2 regions of the Streptomyces flavusporus genome follow, and region 2 is predicted to be linked to the other one. Evidence: riboswitches for the same ligand, from Rfam matches in the RefSeq annotation. Region 2 holds a riboswitch; the other holds the start of a gene.
The links. Region 2 has a riboswitch for S-adenosylmethionine ahead of thrC (threonine synthase). Riboswitches for the same ligand answer to the same signal wherever they lie in the genome.

Region 1: linked by a shared signal. The riboswitch ahead of ACKTSN_RS33755 (aminotransferase class V-fold PLP-dependent enzyme) and the one ahead of thrC (threonine synthase) in region 2 are both predicted to bind S-adenosylmethionine.

Annotation. Positions count from the first base shown of each region.
Region 1 covers NZ_CP176503.1:7,145,670-7,154,206, reverse strand. The annotation lists gene ACKTSN_RS33785 (NlpC/P60 family protein) at 1-478, opposite strand, end outside; gene ACKTSN_RS33780 (NlpC/P60 family protein) at 727-1,761, opposite strand; gene ACKTSN_RS33775 (NYN domain-containing protein) at 2,030-3,379, opposite strand; gene ACKTSN_RS33770 (hypothetical protein) at 3,415-3,654, opposite strand; gene ACKTSN_RS33765 (rhomboid family intramembrane serine protease) at 3,812-4,546, shown strand; gene ACKTSN_RS33760 (Lrp/AsnC family transcriptional regulator) at 4,543-4,824, shown strand; gene ACKTSN_RS33755 (aminotransferase class V-fold PLP-dependent enzyme) at 4,844-6,205, opposite strand; SAM riboswitch class IV at 6,386-6,502, opposite strand; gene trpD (anthranilate phosphoribosyltransferase) at 6,589-7,653, opposite strand; gene qcrB (cytochrome bc1 complex cytochrome b subunit) at 7,790-8,537, opposite strand, start outside.
Region 2 covers NZ_CP176503.1:5,376,855-5,385,391, forward strand. The annotation lists gene ACKTSN_RS25535 (extracellular solute-binding protein) at 1-1,170, shown strand, start outside; gene ACKTSN_RS25540 (DUF3263 domain-containing protein) at 1,207-1,440, shown strand; gene otsB (trehalose-phosphatase) at 1,598-2,455, shown strand; gene ACKTSN_RS25550 (alpha,alpha-trehalose-phosphate synthase (UDP-forming)) at 2,574-3,962, opposite strand; gene ACKTSN_RS25555 (glucosyl-3-phosphoglycerate synthase) at 4,046-4,990, opposite strand; SAM riboswitch class I at 5,146-5,293, shown strand; gene thrC (threonine synthase) at 5,312-6,595, shown strand; gene ACKTSN_RS25565 (MoaD/ThiS family protein) at 6,640-6,915, shown strand; gene ACKTSN_RS25570 (cold-shock protein) at 7,355-7,561, shown strand; gene groL (chaperonin GroEL) at 7,862-8,537, shown strand, end outside.

The sequences.
Region 1 (8,537 bases), 1.8 Mb from region 2:
CCGCCTCCGCTCGCTCCTGGCTGAGTTCGCGCATGGCCTCCTGAAGGTCCCTCAACTGCCCGGCCTGGTGGGCGTTGATCCGGTTCAGGACGGACGCCTTGTCGAGGTATTCGTCCGGGTCCTCGGAGAGCAGCAGCGCGAGGGAGGGGTCGATGCCGCCCGAGCGGTACTGCGCGCCGGCCAGCGAACCCAGCGCTTCCCGCAGGGTGTTGATGCGCTCCTGCTGCCGGGCGACCCGGTCCTGCGCCCGGCTCACCTGCCCGCGCAGTGCGTCGGTGCGCTCGTCGGCCTTGTTGTAGGCCTCGGTGGCCTTCTCGGCCTCCGCGTAGAGGCGGTCCACCTCGGCGCGGGTGTCGTCGTGCGGCGCGGCCTGCGCCGGGAGAGTGCCGAGGGCGGCCGCGGTGGCCGACAGGACGGACAGCGCCACGCAGGCGCCCCGGTCGAACCCGGACGGTGCAAGGCGGCGATGGGACCCCACGGGTAGCCGCGCTCCTTCCACTGGCGGACAGGAAAATCCCCCGGTGCCGGGACGGGAGCCCGGCGGTGGGGAAACGCGGCAGACAGTAGCCCCGTCGCGGGGTGCCGGCCAAAGAGATCCGCGGCCACACAACGTGACGCCCCGCCGCTGACGCAGGTCACCGGCGGGGCGTGGGGTCAGTCGCGGTTGCCGTAATTCGCCCGTTCGGGCGGCACACCGTGCTGATCTTGAAGGGTCGCGGCCGTGGATCAGATCCGGACGCCGAACTGGTACGGCATGTTGTTGATCGACTCGTAGCGCACGACCGTGCCGGTGCGCGGGGCGTGCAGCACCTGGCCGTTGCCCGCGTAGAAGCCGACGTGGTGCAGGTCGCCGTAGAAGATGACCAGGTCACCGACCTTGAGGTCGGACTGGCTGTAGATGCGCGTACCGGCGTTGGCCTGGTCCTGCGAGATGCGCGGTATGGCGACGCCGGCCTGGGCGAAGGCCCAGGAGGTCAGGCCCGAGCAGTCGAAGGAGGACGGGCCGGAGGCGCCGTAGACGTAGGGCGAGCCGATCTTGCTCTGGGCGGCCTGGAAGGCGGCCATGGCCCGGCCGGAGGCGGCGCCGGTGTTGCCGAGTTCCACGCGGGCTTCGGAGGACCGGCTGGCGCGCTCCTCCTCGGCGGCGAGGGCGGCCTTCTCGGCGGCCGTCAGCGTGTTGAGCAGCTTCTGCGCCTCGGCGAGCTTGGCCTGAACTTCCTTCTTCTTCTTGCCCAGTTCGGTGCGGGTGGAGGCGAGGTCCTTGAGCTTGTCGGAGGCCTCGGCGCGCTCCTGGGCGAGTTCGCGCTGCTTCTCCTGGATCTTCTTGAGCGCCTCGACCTGCTGGCTGCTCAACTGGTCGAGCGTGGAGGCCTTGTCGAGGTAGTCGTCCGGGTCGGCGGAGAGGAAGAGCTGGACGGACGGGTCGATGCCGCCGGAGCGGTACTGGGCGGTGGCCATCGAACCGAGGCCGTCGCGCAGCTCGTTGACCTCTTCCTGGCCGCGGGCGACGTTGTCCTGGATGGTGGAGATCTCCTTCTGGAGCTTCTCCTGCTTCTCCTTGGCCCCGTTGTACCTCTCGGTGGCCTGCTCGGCCTCTTCGTAGAGCTTGTCGACCTTGGTCTTGACCTCGTCCTTGCTCGGCTTCTCGCTCGGCGCGGCGTTGGCGGCCTGCGAGCTCAGGGCCACGGCAGCGGCGGCTGCGGTGGTCAGCACGGTCACTCGTGCGCGACTCGGCTGCTTGGGTCGACGGTGGGACGCCACGGGGGCGAGCTCCTTCATGTGAGTGATCACCCGGTCGGAGGTTCGAGCAGACCCTAGTGACCCGACTGTGATCAGTTCAAATCCTCAGCTGAAAAATCCCGTCACACCCTGCATTCTTTACTCACAACTCACATGCTGTGACGCCTGCTTGACGCTACGTTGTGCACAGATATGACCAATTCGGGCAAGCGGTCCGTACGTTGCGATTGGGGCGTTACGTTGAACACGGGGCGTACGCCGCGCAGGCTCAAACCCGTTGAAAACAGACTCAAGCTCGCTGGAATCGCTTGAGAAGCACCGCCGACGCCACCGGCCGTGCCCCCACCCGCGCCACACCGTCGGCCACCTCACGGTCGGTCGAGACGACGACGACCGGACGGCCCGGCGGCTCGGCGCGCACCAGCTGGCGGATCAACTCATCCGCGGTGACGCCCGGTTTGGAGAACAGCACCCGCACCCCGCGCGGCGGTGCCAGCAGCACCGGCGCGGCCAGCTCGGCCCCGTCGAAGACACAGGTCACCTCGGCACCGGACTGGGCGGCGAGCTGCGAGAGCTGCCCGAGCAGCCTCAACCGCTGCTTCTCCAGGGGCATTTGGGGATAGCCGGTCTTGGTGACGTTGTAGCCGTCGACGACCAGATGCGCCTGCGGCAGCGCGAGGAGCTGGTCGAGGATCGCGGGGTCGCTCTCGGACAGGGCCCGCGCGGCGATGTCCTTCGGGGTCATTCGTCCCGGTTCGACCGCGTCCACGGTCTCGGCGGGACGTACGGACACCGGCGGCAGCGCCAACTCCCGCCTGAGCCCCTGCGCCGCGTCCAGCACGGTGTCGAGCAGCAGCCGCACCCGCATGTCCTCGACGCTGCGCCCCTCGCGCGCGGCCTTCCGGGTGGCCTCCAGGGCGGCCTCGGCCTCCCCCAGCCGCGCCTTGAGCCGCCGCGACTCGCTCTCGGCGGCGGACACCTGCGCGTGCCCCTCGGCGCGTACGGCCTCGATCTCGCCCTGCACCTTGCGCAGGGCCGCCTCACCGCGCTTGACGTCGCTGAGCGCGGCACGCAGCTTGCGGTGAAGCGATTCGGCTTCCTTCTTGGCGGCTTCCAGCTCGGCGCGCAGCCGCTCGGTCTCGGCGCGGGTGTGGTCGCGGGCGGCGGCGAGTTCGGCGCGCAGCCGCTCCAGTTCGGCCCGGCTCTCCTCATCGGCGCGCTCGGCGTCCGCCCGCAGGGCCTCCTCGCCGGCGGCGGTCACGAGCTTGACCCAGCCGGTGGGGCGCAGCACATAGGCCGCGGCGGCCACGTCCAGCGGATCCGCGGCCGGCGGCGGCGCACCGGAGTCGAGGACGCCCGCGAGCTCCGGTTGAGCCTCCCTCAGCTTCTCGCCGATGCGCTGCCGGAACAGCGGGTCCGTCTCCAGCGCCGCGGCCATGGCGTTGCCCGCGAACTTGGCGCGCCGGTTCGGGGCGAACCGGGCGTACTGCCTCAGTTGTGTGGGCAACTCGGCGACGGTCAGCCCGCCGAAGCCGTCGGAGACGATCTGCACGACCCTCCGGCGCACCCCTTCGGGCAGCGGTCGGTCGAGCACCTCAGCGGCGCCGTCGCCCGGCCCCCCGCCTGCGGTCTCCACCATCCGTCACCCCAATGCCCGTAGGGGCCCGCTCCCGGTCAGGAGCCGGCGCCCGGCCTGTCCACGAGTTCCACCTGGTCCACGGCGTTGCACCACCGGCAGCGCACCGACTCGATGGTCTCACTGACCACCTCGCGCTCCTCGACCTTCGGCTCACCGGCCAGATCGAGGTGGACGTATTCGACGACCTTCGACGAGCGGGTCACATCGAACCGGGTGAGGTTGCCGCAGAGCGTGCAGCGCCACCGCGTGGTGGCGGTGGGCAGGGGAACCGTCATCGTGGCTGTTCGCTTTCCTTCTAGTCTCCGTGATGCGCCAGTTTCCCTGGAGCGTGTGGCTCGTAACCCTACGGCCTGGCGCGTACTCGCCGCCGGTCTGTTCCCGGCGGCGAGGCGGTCTGTGCTGTTGCGTCCACTTACGTCATGCTCTGTGTTCATGATCAGCAAGTGGAGTGCGGTGGCCCGCCGGGCGGTCCGGCGGCCGGCGGCGCCGGTGACGTACGGACTGATCGCCCTGTGCTGCCTGATCTTCCTGACCGGCCCCGCCTCGGGCCTCGGGCCGGCGTACGGCTCCGGCGACGCGCTGCTCGCCGCGCAGCAGGCCTACTTCCGCCACTGGGGCGTCGTGCCCGCAGAACTGTTCGAGGGTTCCCCGAGGACAGCCCTGACCCCGGCCACGGCCCTCTTCGTCCATGGCAGCTGGCTGCATCTGCTCGGCAACATGCTCTTCCTCTATGTCTTCGGGGTGATGACCGAGGAACGGATGGGCCGGGTCGGGTTCACCTGCTTCTACGTCGGCTGCGGCTACCTCGCCCTGCTCGGGTACGCGGGCGCCCACGCCGGCTCCGAGCAGTCGCTGGTCGGCGCCTCGGGAGCGATCTCGGCGGTGCTGGGCGCGTTCCTGTTCCTTTTCCCCCGCGCCCGGGTGACCAGCCTCCTGCCCTTCCTGTTCTTCCTGCCGCTGCGCTTCCCGGCGTGGGTGGTGCTGCCGTTCTGGGTGGCCCTGCAGTGGCTGGCGGCGGGACAGGAGACCGGCGGGCCGGGGGTGGCCTACCTGGCCCACCTGGTGGGCTTCGCGCTGGGCTTCCTCTACGCGTGGGCGCGGTTCGGCCGGACAGCTAGAGTGAAGGCCGCCCCAGCTCCGGCCACCGAGGGAGAGAACCAGCCGTGATCACCGCGATCGTCCTGATCAAGACCAGCGTGGACCGGATCCCCGAGATCGCCGAGCAGATCGCCTCGCTCGACTCCGTCAGCGAGGTCTTCTCGGTCACGGGCACCTACGACCTGATCGCGATGGTCCGGGTCAAGCAGCACGAGAACCTGGCCGACGTCATCCCCGGCCGGATCAGCAAGATCCCCGGCGTGGAGGCGACGGACACGCACGTGGCGTTCCGGACGTACTCGCAGCACGACCTGGAGGCGGCCTTCGCCATCGGCCTGGACTCGTGAGCCGCCCCCAAGACCTGTCCTAGACCACGGGCACGCAGCGGCCCTCCTCCGTCCGGTACTGCCACTTCGCGCCGTGCCGGACGAGTTCCTTCACGGCCTTCACGAAGCGCTCCACATGCTCGTCCGGCGTCCCCGCGCCGAAGCTGACGCGGATCGCGTTGAGGGACTTCTCGCCGGACGCGGCCTCGGGGGCACCGCACTCACCCTGGCTCTGCGGGTCGCTGCCCAGCAGGGTGCGGACGAGCGGGTGGGCGCAGAAGAGGCCGTCGCGGACGCCGATGCCGTACTCGGCGGACAGCGCGGCGGCGAAGTGGGAGCTGTTCCAGCCGTCGACCACGAAGGAGATCACGCCGACCCGCGGGGCGTCGTCGCCGAACAGGGACAGCACCCTGACCTCCGGGACCTCGGCGAGCCCCGCACGCACGGTGTCGATCAGGTGCCGCTCACGGGCGACGAGGGTGTCGAAGCCGGCCTCGGTGAGCGCCTTGCATGCGGAGGCGACGGCGTAGGCGCCGATGACATTGGGCGACCCGGCCTCGTGCCGCGCGGCGCTCTCGTGCCACTCCACGTCCACTCCCCCGTCCGCCCGCCGGGTGACCTTGCGGCTGGCGCCGCCGCCCGCGAGGTACGGCTCGGCCGCGCGCAGCCAGTCGGCACGGCCGGCCAGCACGCCGGAGCCGAACGGGGCGTACAGCTTGTGCCCGGAGAAGGCGACCCAGTCGACGTCGAGGTCCTGCACCGACACCGGGTGGTGCGGGGCGAGTTGGGCGGCGTCCAGGACGATCCGGGCGCCGTGCGCGTGCGCGGCCGCGGCGAGTTCCCGTACGGGCCACAGCTCGCCGGTGACGTTGGAGGCCCCGGTGACGCACACGAGGGCGGGGCCGTGGGGGTCGCGGTCGGCCAGGGCGCGCTCCAGGGTCTCCACGGCCTGCTGCGGGGTGCGCGGGGCGTCGAGGTAGCTGACGCGGGCGTCCTGCCAGGGCAGCAGCGAGGCGTGGTGCTCGGTCTCGAAGACGAAGACCTGGCAGTCGGCGGGGAGCGCGGCGGCGAGCAGGTTGAGCGAGTCGGTGGTGGACCGGGTGAACACCACCTGGTCGTCCGCCCGGCAGTCGAGGAACTCGGCGACGGTCCTGCGGGCGTTCTCGAAGAGGTCGGTGGACAGCTGGGAGAGGTATCCGGCGCCGCGGTGGACACTGCCGTAGTACGGCGCGTACGCCGCCACGTCGTCCCAGACCCGCTGCAGCGCGGGCGCGCTGGCGGCGTAGTCGAGCGCGGCGTAGGTGACTTCGCCACCCGTGACGAGCGGCACGGTGACATCCCGGCCCAGAACGGGCAGGGGGGCGCAAACGGACTGGGCGGCGGCAGCGGTGGAGACGGACATGGGTGTACTCCCGTAATCGCAGGCGAGGATGATCGCGCGAGCGGCACGGCTCAAGCGCGGGGAAGGGTGAAAAGGGTGTGCGGAGGCGGGGCTCTGCGGCCCTATCGCATTCGCTTGCTCACGGAAGGCTCCCTCGACGACCAGGACCCCTGGTCCACACTCGTTCAAAAGTGTGCGAGGGGTCCGCGCTTGTCGTAGACCTCGCTGCCTACGACCTGGTCTTCACCCGGGGCACCCCGCCACGGACGGAGGGTTGCCGGACAGCCGGCCGGGGCCTTTCAGCTGTCGCTCATGACCTGGTACAGCATCCTGCCATACGATCTTCGATGCGCAAGGGCGCAGTCCAGGATCCGGACTGCGCCCTGCATCACACCGGCTCGGTCTCAGGCGTTGCTGGCGGCCACCCACCGCTCCAGGACCCGCTTCGCCGCCCCGGAGTCGATCGCCTCCGCCGCCTTCGCCATCCCCGCGCGGATCTGCTCGGTCAGCGGCCCTTCACCCGGCTCCAGCGCCACCAGCGCCGCCGCCGAGTTCAGCAGCACCGCATCCCGCACCGGGCCCTGCTCCCCGTCGAGCAGCCGCCGGGCGACCTCGGCGTTGTACGAGGCGTCGGCGCCGCGCAGCGCCTCCAGCGGCACCAGCTCGATCCCGACGTCCCGCGGGTCGAGGCTCTCCTCGGTCACCTTGCCGTCCCGGACGACCCAGACCCGGGAGGTGGACGCGGTCGTCAGCTCGTCGAGGCCGTCGTCGCCGCGGAACACCAGGGAGGAGTTGCCGCGCTCGGCGAAGACGCCGGCCATGATGGGCGCCATCCTGAGGTCGGCGACGCCCACCGCCTGTGCCTTCACCTTGGCCGGGTTGGTCAGCGGACCGAGGAAGTTGAACGTCGTCCGGATGCCCAACTGCCCGCGTGCCGCCGCCACATGACGCAGCGCCGGGTGGAACTTCACCGCGAAGCAGAAGGTGATCCCGGCCTCCTCGGCGACCTCCGCGACCCGCTGCGGCGTCAGCTCCAGATTGACGCCGAGCTTCTCCAGGACATCGGACGCCCCGGACGCCGAGGACGCGGCCCGGTTGCCGTGCTTGACGACCTTCGCACCGGTGCCGGCGATGACGATCGCGGACATCGTGGAGATGTTGACGGTCTTCGCGCCGTCGCCGCCGGTGCCGACGATGTCGACGGTGTCGCCCGGCACCTCGATCACGTTCGCGTGGTCGTACATCGCCCGGACGAATCCCGCGATCTCCTCGACGGTCTCGCCCTTGGCACGCAGTGCCACCGCGAACCCGGCGATCTGGGCGTCCGTCGCCTCGCCGCGCATGATCAGGTCCATCGCCCAGGCGGTGTCGTCCGCGCTGAGGTCGCGGCCCTGAAGCAGGCCGTTCAGCAGGGCGGGCCAGGAACGGCCCGCCGCGGTGTCGCCTCCAGCGGGGGTCACAGCGCTCATAAGCCGCTCCTGGGTCAGTCCCGTACACCGGGACACGAGTCTCGAACAGGTCCACCCTATCCAGCCGCGGGCACGGCGAAGGGCCCCGTCCGAACAACGGACGGGGCCCTTCGCTGTGGCGTGGCGAACGCAGTGATCAGTGGTGGCCGTGGCCGCTCGTGATCTCCTTGTACTCCTCGACGGTGGGCTTGGGGATCTGGGCGTCCTCACCGAAGTACGCCTTGCTGAGCTTGACGCGCAGCTTCTCGGAGCCCTTCACCTTGCGCTCGACGCCGTGCTCGTCGACCGCCGGGCCGATCTCGGCCGGCTGGTACTGCTCGTGTGCCGTGATCGTGTGCAGCTGCTCCTGGCTGAGCGGCTCGTGCACCTCGATGAACTCACCGTGCGGCAGGCGCTTGATGGTGCCGGTCTCCCGGCCGTGCAGCACCTTGTCCCTGTCCCGGCGCTGCAGGCCGAGGCAGATCCGCTTGGTGACGATGAACGCGATGACCGGTCCGGCGAAGAAGCCGATCCGGACGAACCAGGTGACCGCGTTGATCGACAGGTGGAAGTGGGTGGCGATCAGGTCGTTGCCACCACCGACCAGCGTGATCATGTACAGCGTGATCCAGGCGACGCCGAACGCGGTGCGCGTCGGAGCGTTGCGCGGGCGGTCCAGGATGTGGTGCTCGCGCTTGTCGCCGGTGATCCAGGCCTCGATGAACGGGTAGAGCGCGAGCACCACCAGGACCAGACCGAAGAGCACCAGCGGGATGAACACGCCCAGGACGAGCGTGTGGCCCCAGAAGTTGATCTCCCAGCCCGGGAAGTAGCGGACCAGACCCTCGGCGAAGCCCATGTACCAGTCGGGCTGGGCGCCGGTGGACACCTGGTCCGGACGGTAG
Region 2 (8,537 bases):
CTGCGGCTGGCCGCCGCCGACTACGGCGACAGCGCGGCCAACAGCTCGAAGAAGTACTGGGCGAAGCTGGTCGAGGAGTACGAGGCCGACCACCCGGATGTGAACGTCGAGGTCAGCGTCTACTCCTGGAACGACGTCGACGCCAAGGTGAAGGAGATGATCGAGGCCGGGAAGGCGCCCGACATGGCCCAGATCGGCGCGTACGCCGACTACGCGGCCGACGACCTGCTCTACACCGCCGACGACCTGCTCTCCATACCGGTCCAGGCCGGTTTCTCCTCCGCGCTCGCCAGCGCGGGGCAGGTCAACGGGGTGCAGTACGGCCTGCCGTTCGCCGCCTCCACGCGCCTGCTCTTCTACAACAAGACCCTCTTCGAGGAGGCCGACCTCACCCCGCCCACCACATGGGCGGAACTGGCCGCCGACGCCGCGGCCCTGAAGGCCGAGGGCGTGAAGTACCCCTACGCCCTGCCGCTCGGCTCCGAGGAGGCGCAGGCCGAGACCATGCAGTGGCTGCTCAGCGGGGGCGGCGGCTACACCGACACCGTCGGCACCTACGGCATCGACTCCACGGAGAACGTCGAGACCTTCACCTGGCTGCGCGACGAGCTGGTCGGCGAGGACCTCACCGGGCCGGTCGCCCCCGGCAAGCTCAACCGCGCCGACGCGTTCGCCGCCTTCGCCCGGGGCGAGGTCGGCATGCTGAACGGCCATCCGTCCCTGATGAAGATGGCCGAGAAGAAGGGCGTGAAGTTCGGCATGGTGCCGATGCCCGGCGTGAACGGTGAGAGCAAGGCCACGATGGGCGTCGCCGACTGGATGCTGGCGTTCAAGCAGAACGGCCACAAGGAGCAGGTCGGCGACTTCCTCGACTTCGTCTACAGCGAGGAGAACGTCCTCGCCTTCTCCCGCGAGTACGACCTGCTGCCGGTCACCCACGCCGCGTCCGAGGTCATGAGCGGCGCGTCCGAGGACCAGGACCTCAAGCCGTTCCTGGACGAACTGCCGCTCGCCGAGTTCTACCCCGTCGGCAAGACGTCCTGGGCGGCGGTCAGCGCGGAGGTCAAGAAGCGGATCGGCTCCACCGTGGAGCCCGGTGGCAGCCCGTCGGCGATCCTCGGTCAGCTGCAGTCGACGGCGACCACGGCGGAGAGCTCGGCAGCGGGATAGGTCGCGCTGTCGGTGCCGGGGGTTACGGTTTCGGGCATGGAGCAGGAGCGGCTCGGACGGTGGGAACAGGACATCCTCGCGCTGGAACGCCGGGGGTTTGCCGGGCCCGGTGCGAAGGAGCGGGCGATACGGGAGGAGCTGAGCCTGGCCCCGGTGCGCTACTACCAGCTGCTCAACGCCCTGCTCGACGATCCGCGGGCGTTGGCGCACGATCCGGTGACGGTGAATCGCCTTCGCAGGCTGCGGGAGCGGTGGCGGGCGGGGCGGTGACCGGCGTTTTCTGGTCACCCGGCGTGGTGTGGGCCCCCGCTGGGGGCTGCCGCCCCCAGGCCCCCGCTTCGGCCTGAACGGCCTCGTCCTCAATCGCCGGACGGGCTCAATTTCGCCGACCGGCGTGTAATAGCCCGCCCACGGATATGGTCGCCCTATGGGCAGCCACGAGACCGAACCCCGTACGACTCTCCCGACGCCCTCGACCCCTGCCGGGTGTGACGGGCTCGACGCGATTCTCGCCCGGCCCGGCAAGGCGGTGATCGCCCTCGACTTCGACGGGACGCTCGCCCCGATCGTGCCCGACCCCGAGCAGGCGCGGGCCCACCCCGACGCGGTGCCCGCGCTCGCCGCCCTCGCCCCGAAGGTCGCCTCCGTCGCCGTGATCACCGGCCGCCCGGCGGACGTGGCCGTGCGATACGGCGGCTTCGCGGGCGTACCCGGCCTCGAGCACCTCGTCGTCCTCGGCCACTACGGCGCCGAACGCTGGGACGCCGTGAGCGGCGAGGTCAGCGCCCCCGCCCCGCACCCCGGTGTCGCCGCCGTCCGCGAGGAACTGCCGGGGCTGCTCGAACGGGTGGGCGCCGGGCAGGGCACCTGGGTGGAGGACAAGGGCCACGCGGTCGCCGTCCACACCCGCCGCGCCGCCGACCCCCAGGCCGCGTTCGAGGCCCTGCGCGAACCCCTCTCCGACCTCGCCACCCGGCACGGCCTGATCGTCGAACCCGGCCGCATGGTTCTGGAACTCCGCCCACCCGGCATGGACAAGGGCGTCGCCCTCCTGGAACACGTCCGCGACCTCTCCGCCGCCTCCGTCCTCTACGCCGGCGACGACCTCGGCGACCTCCCCGCCTACGCCGCCATCGACACACTCCGCTCCGACGGCACCCCAGGCCTGCTGGTATGCAGCGGCAGCGACGAGGTCACCGAGCTGAGGGAACGGGCGGACGTGGTGGTGCCCGGCCCGGAGGGCGTCGTAGACCTGCTGACCGCCCTGGCGGCACACATCGGCTGACGGCCTGGCCTGACCTGGCTGTGGGCAGTCGTTCCGCAGGGCGATGGGGGTCCCCCGCTCGAGCGAAGCCGAGAGTGGGGGAGGGTGGGCACAGCCACCAACGCCGGGCACCGTCTGATCAGGCGTTCAGTTCACTCAGCTGGTCCAGAAACCACCGACCGGGCGGAAGCGAAGTCGCCGCCGCCGCCAACCTCTTCGTCCGCTCGGCCCGCTCGCCGACCGACATGCTCAGCGCCTCGTACAACGCCTCGGCCGTCCCGACCACGTCGTACGGGTTCACCCCGATCGCATCCTCCCCCAGCTCCTCATACGCCCCCGCCTCTCGCGACAGCACCAGCACGCACCCCTCGTCGGAGACGACCGGCACCTCCTTGGCGACGAGGTTCATCCCGTCCCGGATGGGGTTGACCAGCGCCACGTCCGCCAGCCGGTACGCCGCCAGCGACCGTGCGAAGTCGTCCTTGACGTGCAGCACCACCGGCGTCCAGCCCGGCGTCCCGTACCGCCCGTTGATCTCCTCGGCCTGCCGCTGCACCTGAGCCGTGTACTCCTGGTACACGGCGAGATCCTGCCGCGACGGGTACGCGAACGCGACGTGCACCACCCGCTCACGCCACTCCGGGTGGTCGTCGAGCAGCTGCCGGTACGCCAGCAGGCCCCGCACGATGTTCTTCGACAGCTCGGTCCGGTCCACCCGGACGATCGCCTTGCGGCCCTCGCCGATCTCCGCCCGCAGCGTCGCCATCCGCTCGTTCACATCGGCCTCGTGCGACCGCTTCCGCAGGAAGTCCGCGTCCGCACCGAGTCCGTGCACCCCGACGCGCGTGTCCCCGAGGCCCCCGGCGAACGCCTCGCAGCACGCGGTGAACGCGTCCGCCCAGCGATGGGTGAGGAAGCCGAGCCGGTCCGCGCCCAGCATCCCGCGCAGCAACTGCCCGGCGATGTCGTCCGGAAGCACCCGGAAGTACTCCGGCGGCGCCCACGGCGTGTGCGAGAAGTGGCCGATCCGCACATCCGGGCGCAGCTCGCGCAGCAGCCCCGGGACCAGGCTGAGGTGGTAGTCCTGCACCATCACCGCGGCACCCTGCGCCGCCTCCTGCGCCAGCGCCTCGGCGAAGGCGCGGTTGTACGCCTCGTACGAGGCCCACTGCCGCCGGAACTCCGCGTCGAAGACCGGCTCCAGCGGCGTCTGGTACAGCATGTGGTGGACGAACCACAGCACGGAGTTGGCGATGCCGTTGTACGCGTCCGCGTGCACGTCGGCCGGAATGTCCAGCATCCGCACACCGGATTCGCCGACCCCGCGCCGCACGGCCTCCCGGTCGCCGTCGCCGAGGGCGGAGCACACCCACAGCGCGCCGGCGTCCGGCCCGATGGCCGACAGCCCGGAGACCAGCCCGCCGCCGCCGCGTCTGGCGGCCAGCGAGCCGTCCTCGCGCACCTCGTACGAGACCGGGCCACGGTTGGAGGCCACCAGTACCTGCGCAGCACCGTACTTTGAAGCCATACGCCTCAACCTAGCCCGAGCCGGATCCGCTCAAACGTACGGAAGGCCGCCCGGCGGGGCCGTATACAACGCCCATAAAACGGTCACGCCACTTTCCGGGCGGCGTACTCGGCGATCTCCACCATCGGCGGACGCTCCTCCGTGTCCACGGAGAACGTACGCGGTTCGAATCCGTCCTCCACCCGTTCGAACTGGGTGAGGGAGGGCCGGATCAGATGGCCGCGGGCCAGCCGCAGCTGGGCCGTGCGGTAGATCGCCGCCGCCATCCGGCCGAGCGCCTGCCCGTCCTGGTGGCGGTGCTTGCGCACCCCGACGTCGACCTGCGCGAGCGCGTCGAGGCCGGCCAGGTGGAGGGAGTCGACCAGCATGCCGAGCTCCACGCCGTAGCCGACAGGGAACGGGAGCTGTTCGAGCAGCGAGCGGCGGGCCGCGTACTCGCCGCCCAGCGGCTGGACGAAACCGGCCAGCTGCGGCCAGTGCATGTTCAGCAGCGGACGGGCCATCAGCTCGGTCACCCGGCCGCCCTGCCCCGCCGTACCGCCGAGCGGACGGTCGTACATCCCCTTGACGAGGTCGACCTCCGGGTCGGTGAGCAGCGGGCCGACAATGCCCGACACGAAGTCCGAGGAGAACTCCTTCAGGTCGGCGTCGATGAAGCAGACGATGTCCCCGCTCGTGACGAGGAGGGAGCGCCACAGGACCTCGCCCTTGCCGGGGACGGCCGGTATGCGCGGCAGGATGTCGTCGCGGTGGACGACCCGGGCGCCCGCGGCGGCGGCCACCTCGGAGGTGCGGTCGGTGGACCCCGAGTCGACGACGACGATCTCGTCGACGAGCGGGAGCTGCTGCATGAGGTCGTGACGGATCACGGCGACGATGTCGCCGACGGTCTCCTCCTCGTTGAGTGCGGGCAGCACGACACTGACCGACTGGCCCGTCGTGCGTTTGGCGGCCAGGATCTTGTGGAGCGGGCGATCGGTCAGGGACCAGGAGCGGGTGCTCAGCCAGCGCTCGACTTCTTCCAGCACAGCTTGCGGCTCCTCTGCGTTCTCCAGGCGAGGGGGGTTGTGATCCATCTCGCGGTTCGGACGACTATCTCAACTGTCCTGGCCTTCGGTTACAGTCTTGAACAACGCTGATGACCATCGCATGTCGGGGGTTGTTTGCGTCTACAACCACATACAGCTCATCCAGAGGGGCAGAGGGAAACGGCCCGATGAAGCCCCGGCAACCCTCCAGCCGGTTCTTGTCACGCAGACGTGGTGAGGCTCCCGGCTAGGGAAGGTGCCAATTCCGTCTCACGGCGAGATGCGTCGTGAGGAAGATGAGGAGAAAGGGCCTCGCCTCACATGGCTGTGCAGACTGTCGCAAGCACCAGCACCCCCACCGTCGATCTCGGTCCCGCCGCCGCGCTGTCCTGTCGCGAGTGCGGCCACCGCGTACCGCTCGGCCCGGTCTTCGCGTGCGAGGAGTGTTTCGGCCCGCTCGAGATCGCCTACGACTTCTCCGCATACGACGCCGAGGAGCTCCGCAAGCGCATCGAGGCGGGACCGTCGAACATCTGGCGTTACGCACCCCTGCTGCCCGTCCCCGCGGACGTGGCTGGCAAGCCGAACCTGAACCCGGGCTGGACCAAGCTCGTCAAGGCCGACAACCTCGCGCGCGAACTCGGCGTCACCGGCGGGCTGTACGTGAAGGACGACTCCGGCAACCCGACCCACTCCTTCAAGGACCGCGTGGTCGCCCAGGCCCTGGAGGCCGCCCGCGCCTTCGGCTTCACCACCCTGTCCTGCTCCTCCACCGGCAACCTGGCCGGTGCGGTGGGCGCCGCGGCGGCCCGCGCCGGCTTCCGCTCCTGTGTGTTCATCCCGCACGACCTCGAGCAGGGCAAGGTCGTCATGGCCGCGGTCTACGGCGGCGAACTCGTCGGCATCGAGGGCAACTACGACGACGTGAACCGCTTCTGCTCCGAGCTGATCGGCGACCCCGCCGGCGAGGGCTGGGGCTTCGTCAACGTCAACCTGCGGCCGTACTACGCGGAGGGCTCCAAGACCCTGGCGTACGAGATCTGCGAGCAGCTCGGCTGGCAGCTGCCCGACCAGATCGTCGTGCCGATCGCCTCCGGCTCCCAGCTCACGAAGATCGACAAGGGGCTCCAGGAGCTGATCAAGCTCGGGCTGGTCGAGGACAAGCCGTACAAGATCTTCGGCGCGCAGGCCGAGGGCTGCTCGCCGGTGTCGGTGGCCTTCAAGGGGGGCCACGACGTCGTCCGGCCGCAGAAGCCCGACACCATCGCCAAGTCGCTGGCCATCGGCAACCCCGCGGACGGGCCGTACGTCCTGGACATCGCCCGGCGCACCGGCGGTGCGGTGGAGGACGTCACGGACGCGCAGATCGTGGACGCCATCAAGCTGCTGGCGCGGACCGAGGGCATCTTCGCGGAGACCGCCGGTGGAGTGACCGTGGGTGTGACGCGCAAGCTGATCGAGAACGGTCTCCTCGACCCGGCCCTCACCACCGTCGTCCTCAACACCGGCGACGGTCTCAAGACGCTGGACGCGGTGGCCGGCACCGGGCTGACCGCGACCATTCGTCCCAACCTGGAGTCGTTCCGGGAAGCCGGCCTCGTCTGAAGTCCCGCGCCCCTGGGCCCGTTCACCCGACCGGAGGTCATTTCATGAGCGTCACCGTCCGCATCCCCACCATCCTGCGCACCTACACCGGCGGTCAGGCAGAGGTCGCCGCCGAGGGCGCGACCCTCGCCGAGGTCATCGCCGATCTGGAGAAGAACCACACGGGCATCTCGGCCCGCGTCCTGGACGACCAGGGCAAGCTGCGCCGCTTCGTCAACGTGTACGTCAACGACGACGATGTCCGTTTCGAGCAGGGCCTTCAGACGGCGACCCCGGACGGTGCGGGCGTCTCCATCATCCCGGCGGTCGCGGGCGGCTGATCCGCTCCTGCGTTACCGTGAGTAACGCCGGTTACGCAATGTTCATCGATTTGCCCCCTCCGTGAGAGAAGCGGAGGGGGCAATTCAGTGTGATTGAGCGCGGTACAGTTGGGGAAAGCACTGCGACCCGCATGCCGGACGCATATGAGTTCCGGCTCCGCGTGCGATAAGAAGCAGCCAAAATGTGTGGCTCTTTTGCGTCTTTCGTTCCCTTTATGGGGCCCGACTTGCCCTGAATTCGGGCGAATTCTCCGCAAATTCCCGGCCCTCGGTGCCCAGAATTCTCGTCCGACTGACCTGTTGCAGACGGCAGTTGGACAGATACATTCGGCCGCGGTCGACGCGTTCCGGCGCACGCCCCCAACCAATGGGGGGTGAGGTCTGACCCGGATCCGCGAAGTGTGGATCTGTGCAAGGGCCAGTAATAGGGGAGTTAGGCATGGCTCAGGGCACCGTCAAGTGGTTCAACGCGGAGAAGGGGTACGGCTTCATCGCGGTCGACGGTGGTGCGGATGTTTTCGTCCACTACAGCGCGATCCAGATGGACGGATACCGCACCCTGGAAGAGGGTCAGCGGGTCGATTTCGAGATCTCGCAGGGCCAGAAGGGGCCGCAGGCGGACATGGTCCGGCTCGCGACCAGCTGAAGCACGCGCCGACTGCAGCGACGTTCTTCTGTTCGTCTTCGAAGGGCTCGCACCTCCCGGGGTGCGAGCCCTTCGGTCTGCCCGGAGGTCGGCCTCGGTCCGTGGGAGGCGCTTGCACTCGGCAGGGGCGAGTGCTAATCATTGGCGTTAGCACTCTGAAGGTGAGAGTGACAAAGAAGGACCGAGTCGGTGAGGCCGCAGGCCGGGTGGGGCAAGGAACCACAAGGCAGGCGAGCCGTCCGTCGCGGGCGCGGGCGCGGTCCGAAGTAATCACCCCCAGTCCTGGGAGGACCACTTCACATGGCCAAGATCATCGCGTTCGACGAGGAGGCGCGGCGCGGCCTCGAGCGCGGCATGAACCAGCTCGCGGACGCCGTCAAGGTCACCCTCGGCCCCAAGGGCCGCAACGTCGTCCTCGAGAAGAAGTGGGGCGCCCCCACGATCACCAACGACGGTGTCTCCATCGCCAAGGAGATCGAGCTCGAGGACCCGTACGAGAAGATCGGCGCCGAGCTGGTCAAGGAAGTCGCCAAGAAGACGGACGACGTCGCCGGTGACGGTACGACCACGGCGACCGTGCTCGCCCAGGCCCTGGTCAAGGAGGGCCTGCGCAACGTCGCCGCCGGCGCCAACCCGATGGCCCTGAAGCGCGGTATCGAGAAGGCCGTCGAGGCCGTCTCCGGTGCGCTGCTCGACCAGGCCAAGGAGGTCGAGACCAAGGAGCAGATCGCCTCCACGGCCTCCATCTCCGCCGCCGACACCCAGATCGGCGAGCTCATCGCCGAGGCGATGGACAAGGTCGGCAAGGAAGGCGTCATCACCGTCGAGGAGTCGCAGACCTTCGGTCTCGAGCTCGAGCTCACCGAGGGCATGCGCTTCGACAAGGGCTACATCTCGGCGTACTTCGCCACCGACATGGAGCGCATGGAGGCGTCGCTCGAGGACCCCTACATCCTCATCGCCAACTCCAAGATCT